3 regions of the Rhodococcus aetherivorans genome follow, and region 1 is predicted to be linked to each of the others. Evidence: riboswitches for the same ligand, from Rfam matches in the RefSeq annotation. Region 1 holds a riboswitch; each other region holds the start of a gene.
What was found. A riboswitch is a leader RNA that binds a small molecule or an ion and turns the genes downstream of it on or off. The one in region 1 is predicted to bind S-adenosylmethionine.
Positions count from the first base shown of each region.

Region 2: another riboswitch for S-adenosylmethionine. It lies ahead of OCS65_RS02350 (ABC transporter substrate-binding protein); the one in region 1 lies ahead of OCS65_RS11025 (bifunctional o-acetylhomoserine/o-acetylserine sulfhydrylase).
Region 3: another riboswitch for S-adenosylmethionine. It lies ahead of OCS65_RS25875 (aminotransferase class V-fold PLP-dependent enzyme); the one in region 1 lies ahead of OCS65_RS11025 (bifunctional o-acetylhomoserine/o-acetylserine sulfhydrylase).

Region 1 covers NZ_CP106982.1:2,439,936-2,444,883, reverse strand. The annotation lists gene trpS (tryptophan--tRNA ligase) at 53-1,093, opposite strand; gene OCS65_RS11035 (exodeoxyribonuclease III) at 1,166-1,969, opposite strand; gene OCS65_RS11030 (NADP-dependent isocitrate dehydrogenase) at 2,055-3,272, opposite strand; SAM riboswitch class IV at 3,539-3,654, shown strand; gene OCS65_RS11025 (bifunctional o-acetylhomoserine/o-acetylserine sulfhydrylase) at 3,740-4,948, shown strand, end outside.
Region 2 covers NZ_CP106982.1:505,120-510,067, forward strand. The annotation lists gene OCS65_RS02340 (ABC transporter permease) at 1-47, opposite strand, end outside; gene OCS65_RS02345 (ABC transporter permease) at 40-1,071, opposite strand; gene OCS65_RS02350 (ABC transporter substrate-binding protein) at 1,075-2,706, opposite strand; SAM riboswitch class I at 2,911-3,002, opposite strand; gene OCS65_RS02355 (MFS transporter) at 3,048-4,469, opposite strand; gene OCS65_RS02360 (NtaA/DmoA family FMN-dependent monooxygenase) at 4,482-4,948, opposite strand, start outside.
Region 3 covers NZ_CP106982.1:5,651,299-5,656,246, forward strand. The annotation lists gene OCS65_RS25870 (YbaK/EbsC family protein) at 1-273, shown strand, start outside; gene OCS65_RS25875 (aminotransferase class V-fold PLP-dependent enzyme) at 329-1,648, opposite strand; SAM riboswitch class IV at 1,715-1,830, opposite strand; gene OCS65_RS25880 (Pls/PosA family non-ribosomal peptide synthetase) at 2,079-4,948, shown strand, end outside.

The DNA.
Region 1 (4,948 bases):
CAACTCCTTCCGCGTTCCGTCGCCCCGGGCTGTGTGCGGGGCACGCCCCCGGCTACTTGCGGGGCAGGAATCCCACCCTGTCATAGACCTGCCCGAGTGTCCGGGAAGCCACCTCGCGGGCTTGGTCGGCGCCGGTCGACAGGATGCGCAGCAGTTCCGCCTCGTCGGCGAGGTACTCGTCGACCTTCGCCTGCAGCGGCACGACGAACTCGGTGAGCACCTCCGCGGTGTCGGCCTTGAGGTCGCCGTACCCCTTGCCCGCGTAGCCGGCGACGAGTTCGTCGACCGGCCGGCCGGACAGGGCGGCCTGGATGGTGAGCAGGTTGCTCACGCCGGGCTTGTTCTCGAGGTCGAAACGGATCTCGCGCTCGTTGTCCGTCACCGCCGACTTGATCTTCTTCGCCGACACCTTCGGATCGTCGAGCAGGTTGATCAGACCGGCCGGGGTGGCCGCGGACTTGCTCATCTTCGCAGTGGGGTTCTGCAGGTCGTAGATCTTGGCGGTGCCCTTGATGATCTGCGGCTCGGGAACGACGAACGTCTTGCCGAACCGGGTGTTGAACCGCTGCGCGAGATCACGGGTCAGCTCGAGGTGCTGGCGCTGGTCCTCCCCCACCGGCACGCGCTGCGGGCGGTACAGCAGGATGTCCGCCGCCATCAGCACCGGGTAGGTGAACAGGCCGACGCTGGCGTGCTCGGTCCCCTCCTTGGCGGACTTGTCCTTGAATTGCGTCATCCGGCCGGCCTCGCCGAAACCGGTGATGCAGCTCAGAACCCACGCCAGCTCGGCGTGCTCGGGCACCTGGCTCTGGACGAACAGCACCGACCGATCCGGGTCGATGCCGACGGCGAGCAGCTGAGCGGCGGCGCGGAGGGTGCGCCGGCGCAGCCCCTTCGGATCCTGCGGCACGGTGATCGCGTGCAGATCGGGGATGAAGTAGTAGGCGTCGAACTCGTCCTGCAACGGAACCCACTGTTGCAGCGCGCCGAGGAAGTTCCCGAGGTGGAACGAGTCGGAGGTCGGCTGGATACCCGACAGCACCCGGGGCCGGGCGGTCGGCGCGGTGGTGTTCTGTTCTGCAGTGCTCGCCATGGTTGTCGATACTTTCACGTGCGCGGAGAGCCGCTCGCGGGAGGTCGGCTCCGATCGGCGGATCCGCCCGGATCAGCGGAACTGCACGGTGACCGGGGCGTGGTCCGACCACCGCTCGGCATAGGTGGCGGCACGCTCGACGCGGGCCTCCTTCGCCCGCTCGGCCAGTTCCGCCGTCACGAGGTGGTAGTCGATCCGCCAGCCGGCGTCGGTGTCGAACGCCTTGCCCCGGTAGGACCACCACGAGTACGGGCCGTCGACGTCCGGGTGCAGGGCGCGCACCACGTCGACCCAGCGGCCGTCGGCGAGCAGCGTGTCGAGCCACGCGCGCTCGCTCGGCAGGAATCCGGACTTCTTGACGTTGCCCTTCCAGTTCTTGATGTCGCGTTCGGTGTGGGCGATGTTCCAGTCCCCGCACACCACCATGTGCCGGGCCGCGGCCCCGGCCTCGGCGGCGCGGTGGTTCAGGTGCGTGGCGAACGACGCCATGAACCGCTCCTTCTCCTCCTGCTTCGGGGTGCCGGCCTCGCCGGTGGGTAGGTACAGGCTGCCGACGGTCACGTCCCCGAAGTCGGCCTCGACGTACCGGCCGGAGGCCGCGAACTCGTCCTCGTCGAACCCGATGCGCGAGGCGTCGGCCGGGCGCCGCGACAGGATCGCGACCCCGGCACGGCCCTTGGCCTCCGATTCGGCGGACACCACGTACCACCCGGCGTCGAGGGCGGGCGCGATCGCCGCGTGGAACTGCTGCTCGGTGGCGCGCACCTCCTGCAGGCACACGATGTCGGCCTGCGCGGTGGCCAGCCACGCGAGCAGGCCCTTGCCGGCGGCGGCACGGACGCCGTTGACGTTGACGGTGGTGATGACGTGAGGCACGACGGTCACCGTAGCCGACGGGCCGGACCCGAAACGACGACGGGACGCCCCGGTGGGGGGCGTCCCGTCGTGTGCGGTCCGTGCGTCAGGCGCGGGCCTTCTGGAGGTTCTCGTCGAGCGCGGCGAGGAACTCCTCGGTGGTCAGCCATGCCTGCTCGGGGCCGATGAGCAGGGCGAGGTCCTTGGTCATCTGTCCCGCTTCGACGGTCTTGATGACGACGTCCTCGAGCTGCTGGGCGAAGTCGATGACCTCGGGGGTGTTGTCGAGCTTGCCGCGGTGCTCGAGGCCACGGGTCCAGGCGAAGATCGACGCGATCGGGTTGGTCGACGTCGGCTTGCCCGCCTGATGCTGCCGGAAGTGCCGGGTGACGGTTCCGTGCGCGGCCTCGGCCTCGACGGTCCTGCCGTCCGGGGTCATGAGCACGGACGTCATCAGGCCCAGCGAGCCGTAGCCCTGCGCGACGGTGTCGGACTGGACGTCGCCGTCGTAGTTCTTGCAGGCCCAGACGTAGCCACCCTCCCACTTGAGCGAGGAGGCGACCATGTCGTCGATGAGGCGGTGCTCGTAGGTCAGGCCCGCGGCGTCGAACTCGGCCTTGAACTCTTCCTCGAAGATCCGCTGGAACTCGTCCTTGAACATGCCGTCGTAGGCCTTGAGGATCGTGTTCTTGGTGGAGAGGTAGACCGGGTAGTTCTGCTGCAGACCGTAGGACAGCGAGGCCCGCGCGAAGTCCTGGATGGACTTCTTGTAGTTGTACATCCCCATGACGACGCCGCCGTCCTCGGGGATATGGCACACCTCGTGCTGGATCGGCTCGCTGCCGTCCTCCGGCGTGAAGGTGATGGTGACGGTGCCCGGGCGGTCGACCTTGAAGTCGGTGGCGCGGTACTGGTCACCGAAGGCGTGACGGCCGACGATGACCGGCTTGGTCCAGCCGGGCACCAGGCGGGGCACGTTGGAGATGATGATCGGGGCACGGAAGATGGTGCCGCCCAGGATGTTACGGATCGTGCCGTTGGGCGAGCGCCACATCTTCTTCAGGCCGAACTCCTCGACCCGGGCCTCGTCGGGAGTGATGGTGGCGCACTTGACGCCGACGCCGTGCTTCTTGATGGCGTTGGCTGCGTCGACGGTGACCTGGTCGTCGGTTGCATCGCGGTGCTCGATGCCGAGGTCGTAGTACTCGAGATTCACATCCAGGTAGGGATGGATCAGCTTGTCTTTGATGAACTGCCAGATGATGCGGGTCATCTCGTCGCCGTCGAGTTCGACGACCGTTCCTTCAACCTTGATCTTGGACATGTGCGCTTCGCGTCCTCCTAGGAAGTGTCCCTGGTCCCAAGTCGATCGCACTTTGTGGGTGCGATCGTGGTCGGCTCAATGAACCATTTATGGCGTGCTCACACGTGCGGAACACGATCCAAACAAGACGAGCGTACTGCTATCGACCCGGTCCGCCAAGCGGGCCCCGGGCTACCGGCGGGTAACTTTCGCCTGCTCAGGCGCCTCCCGCCGGCAGGTATGGGTCGCCTACCGAAGCATCCGTTCGAGCCGCTAGACTCGCGCCAGGTCATGAGTACCAGCGTGAAGCCCCGGCTTGCTGGTCGGCAACCCTCCGGCCAGGGTGGGGTGCTCCGGGTGATGACCCGGTCGTCCGGCGCCACGCCGCACGACAAGCCGGTCCGATGGAGGTATTCGTCATGAGGGTTGTGATCATGAGCTGTCGCCCCTAGCCGCCCCGACCTCCCGACCACGGCCAGAAGGACATCATGACCGACAGCGAGAACACCCGGCGCGAAGACGGCTGGAGCTTCGAGACCAAGCAGATCCACGTGGGCCAGCCCGGCGGCGGCGACACCCGCGCCCGCGCCCTGCCGATCTACCAGACCACCAGCTACACCTTCGACAGCACCGACCACGCCGCCGCCCTGTTCGGCCTCACCGAACCGGGCAACATCTACACCCGCATCATGAACCCCACCCAGGACGCGGTCGAACAACGCATCGCCGCCCTCGAAGGCGGCGCCGCCGCCCTGCTGCTGTCCTCCGGCCAGGCCGCCGAAACCTTCGCCGTGCTCAACCTCGCCGCCGCCGGCGACCACCTCGTCTCCAGCCCCTACCTCTACGGCGGCACCTACAACCTGTTCCACTACACCCTGCCCCGACTCGGCATCGAGGTCACCTTCGTCGACGACCCCGACGACCTCGACCAGTGGCGCGCCGCGATCCGCCCCACCACCCGCGCCTTCTACGGCGAAACCATCGCCAACCCCAAGAACCACCTCCTCGACCTGCCGGGCATCTCCGGGGTGGCCCACGAGCACCACCTGCCGCTGATCGTCGACAACACCGTCGCCACCCCCTACCTGATCCGCCCCCTCGAGCACGGCGCCGACATCGTCGTGCACTCGGCCACCAAATACCTCGGCGGCCACGGCACCGCCATCGCCGGCGTCCTCGTCGACGGCGGCACCTTCGACTGGACCGCCACCGGCCCCGACGGCACCGCGCGGCACCCCCAGTTCGTCACCCCCGACCCCAGCTACCACGGCGTGGTCTACGCCGACCTCGGCGCCCCCGCCTACGCCCTCAAGGCCCGCGTGCAACTGCTGCGCGACCTCGGCGCCGCGGTCTCCCCGTTCAACGCCTTCCTCATCGCCCAGGGCCTGGAAACCCTGTCGCTGCGCATGGAACGGCACGTCGCCAACGCCGCCCGCGTCGCCGAGTTCCTCACCACCCGCCCCGAGGTCACCGCGGTGTCCTACGCCGGCCTGCCCTCCTCCCCCTGGTACCGGCGCGGCCGGCAGCTCGCCCCCCGCGGCACCGGCGCCATCGTCACCTTCGAACTCGCCGGCGGCGTCGACGCCGGCAAGAAGTTCGTCGACGCACTGACCCTGCACAGCCACGTCGCCAACATCGGCGACGTCCGCTCGCTGGTCATCCACCCCGCCTCCACCACCCACTCCCAGCTCACCGCC
Region 2 (4,948 bases), 1.9 Mb from region 1:
GCCTGCGCGGATGCGGCGACCGGTTCCCGGATCAGGACGTCAGACATGAGCCTTCCTCTCCTCCTCCACCGCGAAGCCGGTGAGTTCGGTGGTCACCTCGGCGGGCGTCGGATGCGAGGGCGAACCGCCGCCGCGACGGCCGTCGGCGATGCGCGGATCGATGAGTGGATAGACCAGGTCCACCGCGAGGTTGACGAGCACGAAGATCACCGCACTGAAGACCACGATGCCCTGGACGACGGGAATATCCTGCGCCAGAACCGAAGTCTGGGTCAGACGACCGACACCGGCGCGGGAGAACACCGTCTCGACGACCACGGACCCCGCCAACAGGTTGCCGACTGTCACCCCGGCGATGGTGAATGCGGGGATGCTGGACAGCCGCAGTGTGTGCCGGGTCTGGAGGCGCCATCGGGACGCGCCCTTGGCGCGAGCTGCTTCGACGAACGGTTGCCGCCATGTGGTCTGCAGGCTCGCGGCGAGGACCTGCGCGATCACCGCACCGGTGGGAAGCGCGAGGGTGATCGCGGGCAGCACCAGATGCTCGATGCCCTGGTCGCCGAATGCCGGAAGCAGCTTCATCTGGAACGAGAAGAGCTGGAGCAGAAGAAGTCCCACCCAGAAGGTCGGAACCGCGACACCGAGCGGCGGCAGCGAGAACAGCGTGCTGCGCAGCCACCGGGCGCGCGTATACGTGGCGACGAACGCGATCGAGGTGCCGAGGAGCACGGCGAGCGCCAGGGCGACCGCGGCCAGGGCCAGGGTGCTGGGTACGGCGGCGGCGATCGCGTCGGTCACGGGTTGTCCCGTGACGATCGAGATGCCGAAGTCACCCCGGACGGCGTTGCTCAACGCAGTGAGGTACTGCTCCCACAGCGGCCGGTCGAGCCCGTACCGCTCCTGCAGTTGCGCGACAGCGGCCGCATCCACCGGTGTGCCGCTGCCGGCGCCGTCGACCGCGATGCTCACCGGGTCGGACGGCAGCAGGTACAGCACGCCGAACGAGACGGTGAACGCCGCACACAGCACCAACAGCGCCTGCACGAGCCGGGAACCGAGATACCGGGCCATGGTCTACTCGCTCAGCCAGGTGTCGAAGAACTGCAACCGGGCGGAGGCCTCGAACTTCAGGTCCTGCACCGCCCCCGCCGCACCGATGGCCTGGGACAGCTCCACGGTCGGCAGCCACAGGCCGTTGTCGAGGACGAGCTGCTGTGCCTGCTCGATCAGCTCGCCGCGTTCGGCCGGGTCGGTGGTGCGCAGCTGCGCGGACAGGACCTCGTCCAGCGCCGGGATCGGGCCGCGGTTGTTGAGGTTGCGCCCGTCGAGTCCGAACGTGGTGCGCAGGATGTCGCCGTCGGCGCGTGTGCTGTTGTAGTAGGTGGCGTCGAAGTCCTTCGCGCCCTGCCGGGCAGTGGCTTCCGGGGTGGAGACCAGGTCGAGCTGCAGGTCGATACCGACCTCGCGCAGCTGCTGCTGCACGAGCTCGAGGATCGCCTGGTTGCCGGCGAACACCGAACTGAACAGCACCGAGAAGGACAGGCGGTTGCCGTCCTTGACGCGGATGCCGTCCGGGCCGGGAACCCAGCCGGCGGCGTCGAGGATCGACTTCGACTTCGCCGGGTCGTAGGTGACGTCGTCGAGTGCGGCGTAGCCGGGGGTGCGGGAGGCGAGGGTGCTGGTCGCGGGCCGGAAATCGGGGCCGAGGACGGTGTCGACGAGTTCCTGGCGGTCGAGGGCCGGCACGATCGCAGCGCGCACCGCCGGATCGGTCAGGACGCCACGGGTGACGTTCGGCTGGAAACCGAACGGGACACCCGGGTTCGGCGTGGTGAGGATCCGTCCGCCGCTGCCTTCGATCTGGGAAGCGTCCTGCGGCAGCGCATCGCTGATCGCGTCGAGCTGGCCGGATGCGAGGCTGCCGGTGCGTACACCGGACTCCGGGACGATCGTGAACTCGATGCGATCGAGGTAGGCCTCGCCGTCGTGCGCGAAAACGTCGGATCCCCATGAATATCCGGTGCGCTTGACCAGCGTGGCGGACTTGTCCTGCTGGTAGTCCTCGTAGACGAAGGGACCGGTGCCGGACAGGTCGCCGGCGCAGCGCTCCTCCGCGGACTTCGCGACGTCCCTGTCGGACAGGAAGCCGAGTTGCAGCGTCGACGACGCCTGCAGGAACTGCGCGTTCGGTCCGGCGAAGGACACCTGGGCAGTGAGCGGATCGAGCACCGTGGTGCCGGTGTACCCCGACAGGTAGCTCGCCGCCAGCGCTGCCTTGGCGCCGGTGAGGGTCTGGACGATCGCGTCGAAGTTCTTCTTCACCGACTCCGCGGTGAACGGGGTGCCGTCACTGAATGTCACGCCGTCCTTCAGCCGGAACGTGAACGCCGAGGCGTCCCCGTTCACCTCCCAGCTTTCGGCGAGCCACGGCTTCAGTTCACCGGTCCCGGGGTCCTGATCGGTGAGCGAGTCGACGATCTGACGGGCGACGTAGATGGTCTGGTTGCTGCCGGCCTGTGCGGGATCGGCACACGTGGGGGCCTGGGACAGGCCGTAGCGCAGGGTGCCGCCGGGCTGCGGGGTGCCGCCACCGGAGGAGGTGCCCGCCGTGTCGGTGCCGCACGCGGCGAGCCCACCGGCGAGGATTGCGGCGGTGGCGCCCGCGACGGCGCGACGTCGGGCGGCAGAGGTGAACGGAACAGGCACCGGGGAACTCCATGATCTCGTGAGGCGCCGATGGCACCGCGCTTCGCGATGCCACCGGCCGGGCAGACGGTCGTAGTTCTTCGACTGGGTTGCGCCGCTCAGGCGCGACAGGATCGGGGGCGACAGATGCCCGAGCACTGACGGCACAGGTCGACGTGCAAGCGCGCCCACGCGCCCACGAACCCCTCGCCTGCCATGCCTTCTCCTCCATCGTTCCCGGCGGTAGCACCCTCACCTGCGGCAGGGGGTTGCTGCGACGTCGTCGAGCCGGGTCTCTCGGTCGCTCTGGATGGTTCCCGGTGACCGTACGCGTTGCGAACGAGTTCGGAGAACCCTTTCGCTCACCGTGATCGAAACCCGGCGCCGGCACGACGGCGCCGGTCGGCGAGCGCACAGAGCAGCGACACCGCGAGCATGGCGGCGCACACCGCGAGGCCGGCCGACGCGGCACCGGCGACGTCGTCCCCGTCCGTCGCCAGCGCCGACAGATACAGGCCGGACACCGCGGCGAGGGCGACCGTCGCGGACAACCGCTGTGACAGCTGCAGGAACCCGGCCGCGACACCGTGACCACCCGCCGGGGACGACTCGAGCGTCAGCGCCCGGTTGGGTGCATCCACGAATCCACCCGAGAGACCCGACAGAGCGGCCAGCGCCACGAACACCGGCATCGTGGCGTCGTGCCGCACAGCGGCGGCGTAGCCACCGACGACGGCGATCTCGGCCGCCACCGCCACGACGACCGTCACCCGGCCGTATCGCGCGACGACCCGCCACCCCACGGCCGAGGCGACGGCCATCGCCGCGGCGGCGGCGGACAGCACGGCGGCGGCCTGGACCGCGGCATAGCCGCGCCCCTCGATGAGGTACAGGCTCACGACGGTGTTCAGGGATAGCACCGCACCGAACCAGAACAGTGCGACCAAGGTACCGAGGACGTATCCGCCGGATCCGGTCAGTTCGGGAAGCAGCACGGGCTTGCCGCCGCGCACGGCGACACGGCGTTCCCACCACAGGAAGGTGGCGAGTGAGACCGCCGCTCCCCCGACGGCGAACACCGCACCCACCGGACCCGGTTCGGAGACCACGGGCACCATCACCAGCGTCGTGGCCGCCGCGAGCAGCGCGAGGCCCCCGGCATCGACCCCGCTGCGGGCCGACGGTCGTCCCCGATCCGGGGGCAGGCGGCGGGCCGCGAGCACGAGTGTGACGAGTGCGCACGGCACGTTGAGAATCAGCAGAACACGCCACCCGTAGTCCCCGGGTGCAGCGCCGAGCACCAGCCCACCGACGAGTGGACCGCACAGCCCGGCGAGGCCTCCGGCCGTGCTGTAGGCGGCCAGGGCCCGGGCGCGCGCCGGGCCGGTGTAGTTCTCGGCCAGGATCCCGAGCACCTGCGCGCTGATCAGGCCCGCCCCGACCCCCTGACCGGCCCGTGCGGCGACGACCGTCCAGGGGTCGGACGCGACAGCTCCGCACACCCCCATGACCGCGAAGAGGGTCATGCCCGCGAGGAACAGCCGCCGCCGGCCGGCCACATCGCCGAGCCGGCCTGCCGGGACCAGCGCAAGACCGAAGCTCAGCGAGTATGCGGCCAGGATCCACTGCACCTGCGAAACGCCCGCGTCGAGACCGGTCCGCAAGGCGGGAAGGCCGATGTTCAGCACCGACGAATCGAGCAGGGTGGTGAAGCCGGCGGCCGCACAGACCGGCACCACCGACGTCGTCTGCCGGGGCGTCTGCGCCCGATCGGTGAGTGTCACGCGGGAGGTGGGTTAACCGCCGACCGCCACCGGATCGGCCGGCACCCGCAGCCCGAGGTTGTGCCGCAGCGTGGTTCCGGTGTACTCGGCGCGGAGGACACCACGGTCCTGCAGCAGGGGCACCACCTCGTCGACGAAATCGTCGAGCCCCCAAGGCACGAGGTGCGAACCGAGGATGAACCCGTCCGAGCCGTCGTTCTGCACGAAGGCGTCGATCTGCTCGGCGATCCGTGCCGCGGTACCGACGAGGGGTCCGCGCTCGAACTGGTCGATCACGACCTCTCGCAGCGTCAGCTTCTTCTCCTCCGCGATCGCGCGGAGCCGTGCGACGGTCTCGAACCGGTCCTGGTGGACGAACGCCCGTCCCTGGATGATCGGCTCGGCGTCGGGGTCGGGATCGATGTCCGGCAGCGGGCCCTCCGGATCGTATTCGGACAGATCCCGATTCCAGATCTGCTCGAGCAGGATCAGTGCGGTCT
Region 3 (4,948 bases), 2.9 Mb from region 1:
GGTGCGCATCGGGTGAACCCGGAACGGACGGGCAAACGCCTCGGTGGTGCGCTCGTTGCGGCGCCCCCGGACGTGGTCACCGAGGTCACCGGGCAGCCCGTCGGCGGGGTGGCACCGCTCGGGCATCCGACGAACCTGACCACGTACGTCGACACCGCCCTGGCCGCTTTCCCCGAGCTGTGGGCCTCCGGCGGGCATCCGCGCACGCTGTTCCGCACGACGTTCCGCGAGCTGATGCGCATCACGGCGGCCGTCGACGTCGACGTCGACTAGACCTGCCGGCTCGACCGGCGGGCAGTGCCTGTCCGGCGGTCCGCCCGGGAATCGGTCAGCTGCACTGCGCGGCGCCGGCGGTGGACTCCACCAGGCCCGGACGGGTCTCGGGCGACGGTCCCCACAGGCCGTCGGTCTTGGCGTAGGTCCAGCCGGGACCGGCGTCGACGAGCCCGCGCAGCGCGTCGAGCAGGCGGTCCACGTCGGCGGACGAACTGCCGAGCCCCAGGGAGGCGCGCACCGCACCGCCGGGCAGGCCGACCCGCGCGAGCAGCGGGTGTGCGCAGAACCGGCCGTCGCGCACACCGATTCCGTGCTCGGCGGACAGGTACGACGCTACCTCGCCGGGTTCGAATCCGGAGACCGTGAAGGTGACGATGCCGACCGAGTCCGGCGAGTCGCTCCACAGCCGCAGGATCTCCACGCCGTCGAGGTCGCGCAGCCCGCCGAGGAGGCGCCGGCACAGCGCCTCCTCGTGCTCGGCGACGGCGTCGGCGTCGAAACCGGCGAGCGCGTCGCACGCCGCGGCGAGGGCCGCGACGCCGAGCACGTTCGGCGTGCCGGCCTCGTGCCGCGCCGGGGCGCACGCCCATTCGGTGTGACCGAGACGCACTTCGCGGACCGCACCGCCCCCTGCGAGATACGGTTCCGCGACGTCGAGCCAGTCCCGGCGTCCGACCAGAGCGCCGGCACCGAACGGGGCGTAGAGCTTGTGACCCGAGAACGCGAGGTAGTCGACGCCGAGAGCGGTGAGGTCGATCCGCCGGTGCGGCACCAATTGCGCTCCGTCGACGAGGATCCGGGCGCCGCAGGCGTGCGCCACGTCGGCGAGTTCGGCGATCGGGAGGACCTCGCCGGTCACGTTGGAGGCGCCGGTGACGGCGAGCAGCGCGGCGGGCTTGCTGCACAGCTCGGCGACGAGCCGGCGGACCGTCTCGGCGACGGTGTCCGCGGCCTCGACGACGCGGGCGTTCTTCCAGGGCAACAGGTTTGCGTGGTGCTCGACGTCGAGCACCACGACGTCGCCGGGTACGGCTCCGGCCAGGAGGTTGAGGGAGTCGGTGGTGTTGCGGGTGAACACCACCACCTGATCGTCTGCGGCGCACACGAATCGGGCCACCGACTCACGAGCCTGCTCGTAGCTCGAGGTGGAGATCCGGGAGGCGTAACCGGCACCGCGGTGCACACTGGCGTAGTACGGCAGGAGCTCGGCGATCCGCTCGGTGACCGCTTCGAGGGCGGGCGCGCTCGCCGCGTAGTCGAAGTTGGCGTAGGTGCAGGTACCACCCTGGACCAGGGGTACCTGCAGGTCACATCCGGTGACCCGGGCGAACGGGGCGATGCAGGTGTCGGCGGTCAGTACGGCAGCAGTCATGACGTTCCCTCGTCGTTCAGGGATTCGCCGGTGGTCGCCTCGTCGCCCGAGTGCGATCACGGTCCGAATCCGCGCTTGCCGTGTCCGGTGTGGAAACACGGCCTGGTCGTCACCCGGAGCACCCCACCGCGGAGGAGGGTTGCCGACCAGCTAGCCGGGGCTTGTCGCTGGTTCTCGTGACCTGCCGAAGAGGATTGCAGGAGCGCGCACGGATGTCAAACCGGAATCGCGGCGGCCGTCGTCCCGCAAACGGAAGTTTCAGGGAGATACGGTTTTTCGAGCGGAATCGGACGCCGCGCCGCGGAGCGCGACGTCGGGTCGAGCGGGAGATTCCACCGATGGAGTGGGCACCGACACACCCGATGTTCACCCTCCGTCCATCTGACCGTGAGATAACCGGACGAACGCATCACCAGGCCGAGAGAAGGACATGCGATTGCCTGCCCAGCCCACGACGGATCCGGATCGGTCGTATCGCATCCCCGAGGAGTTCGTTCGCTCCTCCCACGCCCCGGCCCCCCGCACCCTCGTCGACATCCTGCGGGCCACCGCCGACACCCACCCGGACGCCCCGGCCGTCGACGACGGCACCGTCACTCTCAGCTACACCGAACTCGTCGAAGAGGTCATCGCCTGCTCGTACCGGCTCGCCGACGCGGGAGTCGGCGCCGGTGACCGCGTCGGCGTGCGCATGCCGTCCGGCTCCAAGGACCTGTACGTGATGATCCTGGGCATCCTCGCGGCGGGCGCGGCCTACGTGCCGGTGGACGCGGACGACCCCGACGAACGCGCCGAACTCGTGTTCGGGGAGGCGATGGTCACCGCCGTCGTCACCGCCGACGGCATCGGCCCGGGCACCGCGCCGCCGTCGCCCGCGCCACAGCTGCGCGGCCCGCGCCTCGACGACGCCGCCTGGATCATCTTCACCTCCGGCTCCACCGGCACCCCCAAGGGCGTCGCGGTCAGCCATCGCAGCGCCGCCGCCTTCGTCGACGCCGAGGCCCGGCTGTTCCTGCGCGAGAACCCGATCGGGCCCGGCGACCGCGTACTGGCCGGACTGTCGGTCGCCTTCGACGCCTCCTGCGAGGAGATGTGGCTGGCGTGGCGGCACGGCGCGTGCCTCGTGCCGGCGCCCCGCTCGCTCGTGCGGTCCGGGATGGACCTCGGGCCGTGGCTGGTCTCCCGCGACATCAGCGTCGTCTCCACCGTCCCCACCCTCGCGGCGATGTGGCCCGCCGAGGCGCTCGAAGCGGTGCGGCTGTTGATCTTCGGTGGCGAGGCCTGCCCGCCGGACCTCGCCGAGCGACTGGCCGTGCCCGGTCGCGAGGTGTGGAACACCTACGGGCCGACCGAGGCCACCGTCGTCGCATGCGCGGCAACCATGGACGGCAAGGGCCCGATCCGCATCGGTCTGCCGCTCGACGGCTGGGACCTCGCCGTGGTGGACGCCGACGGCCGGCCCGTGCCCGAGGGCGGTACCGGCGAACTCGTCATCGGCGGCGTCGGACTGGCTCGCTACCTCGACCCGGCCAAGGACGCCGAGAAATACGCCCCCATGCCCACCCTCGGCTGGGACCGCGCGTACCGCAGCGGCGACCTGGTCACCCTCGACCGCAGGGGCCTGCTGTTCCAGGGACGCGCCGACGATCAGGTCAAGATCGGCGGTCGGCGCATCGAGCTCGGCGAGGTCGACAACGCTCTGCAGAACCTGCCCGGCGTCGCCGGCGGCGCGGCCGCCGTGCGCAAGACCGCGGCCGGGCACTCGATCCTCGTCGGGTACATCGCCAGCACCGACCCGGAGTTCGACCTCGCCTCCGCGCGCGACCTGCTCGGCGAGCAGTTGCCCGCGGCCCTGGTGCCGCGGCTGGCGCTGGTGGACGAGCTGCCCACCCGCACCTCCGGCAAGGTGGACCGCAACGCGCTGCCGTGGCCGCTACCCGGCGCCGAGGCCGACTCCGCCGAGGCCCTGGGTCTCGACCCGACCGCCGAGTGGGTCGCCGGACTGTGGGTGTCGATCCTCGGCACCCCGATCGAGAGCATCGACGACGACTTCTTCGAACTGGGCGGCGGCTCCCTCTCCGCGGCCCAGCTGGTGACCGCCCTGCGCGAGCGCTACCCCGCGATGACCGTCGCCGAACTGTACGACCATCCGCGGCTCGGCTCGCTGGCCGGGTACCTCGACGACCTCGCACCGTCCGCGGTGGTCGCGCCGCGGCAGGTGGCCCCCGTCCCACGCCGGACGCAGCTGCTGCAGCTGGCCATCACGGTGCCGCTCACCACCCTGACCGGACTGCAATGGGTGACATGGCTGGCGACGGCGAACAACGTCTTCGCGCTGTTCGTCGACCTGCCGTGGCTCGCGCCGGTGTCGTGGTGGTGGGTGGCGCTCGGCATCCTGCTGTTCCTGACCCCGCTCGGCCGGATGTCCGTCGCCGTCGCCGGGACGCGGCTGCTGCTGCGCAACCTGGAACCCGGCACCTATCCGAGGGGCGGCAGCGAACACCTGCGGCTGTGGACGGCGCTGCGGCTGTCGGAGGCCAGCGGCGCGGTGAACCTGTCCGGGGCGCCGTGGATGCTGTATTACGCCCGCGCCCTCGGCGCGAAGGTCGGTCAGGGCGTCGACCTGCACAGCCTGCCGCCGGTGACCGGCATGCTCGAACTCGGCGACGGCTGTTCCGTCGAACCCGAGGTCGACCTGTCCGGCCACTGGGTCGACGGCGACGAGGTCCACATCGGCACCATCCGGATCGGCGCCGGCGCCACCGTCGGTGCCCGCTCGACGCTCGCCCCGGGCGCCAAGATCGGCAAGAACGCCGAGGTCGAGGCCGGCTCCGCCGTCTTCGGCCGGGTCAAGGCCGGCCAGCACTGGGCGGGCTCCCCTGCGCGGAAGGTCGGCAAGGCCGTACATCCGTGGCCCGACGAGCCGCCGCGCCGCGCCGCGTGGTGGGTGCCGGTCTTCGGCCTCACGTCGGTGGCGCTGGCCTCGCTGCCGATCGTCTCGATCGCCGCCGGCCTCACGCTGGTCGGATGGTGGATCCGCGACACCGCCGACCTGACCGACGCGTTGCTCCGCAGCGCAGCGATCCTGCCGGTGGCCGCACTGTTGACCCTGTTCGTGTTCGCCGCGCTCACGGTGCTGTCGGTGCGCGCCCTGTCCCTCGGCATGATCGAGGGCCACCACCCCGTCCGCAGCCGCGTCGGCTGGCAGGTGTGGGCGACCGAGCGCCTGATGGACAGCTCGCGCACGTTCCTGTTCCCGCTCTACGCCTCGATGCTCACCCCCGGCTGGCTGCGGCTGCT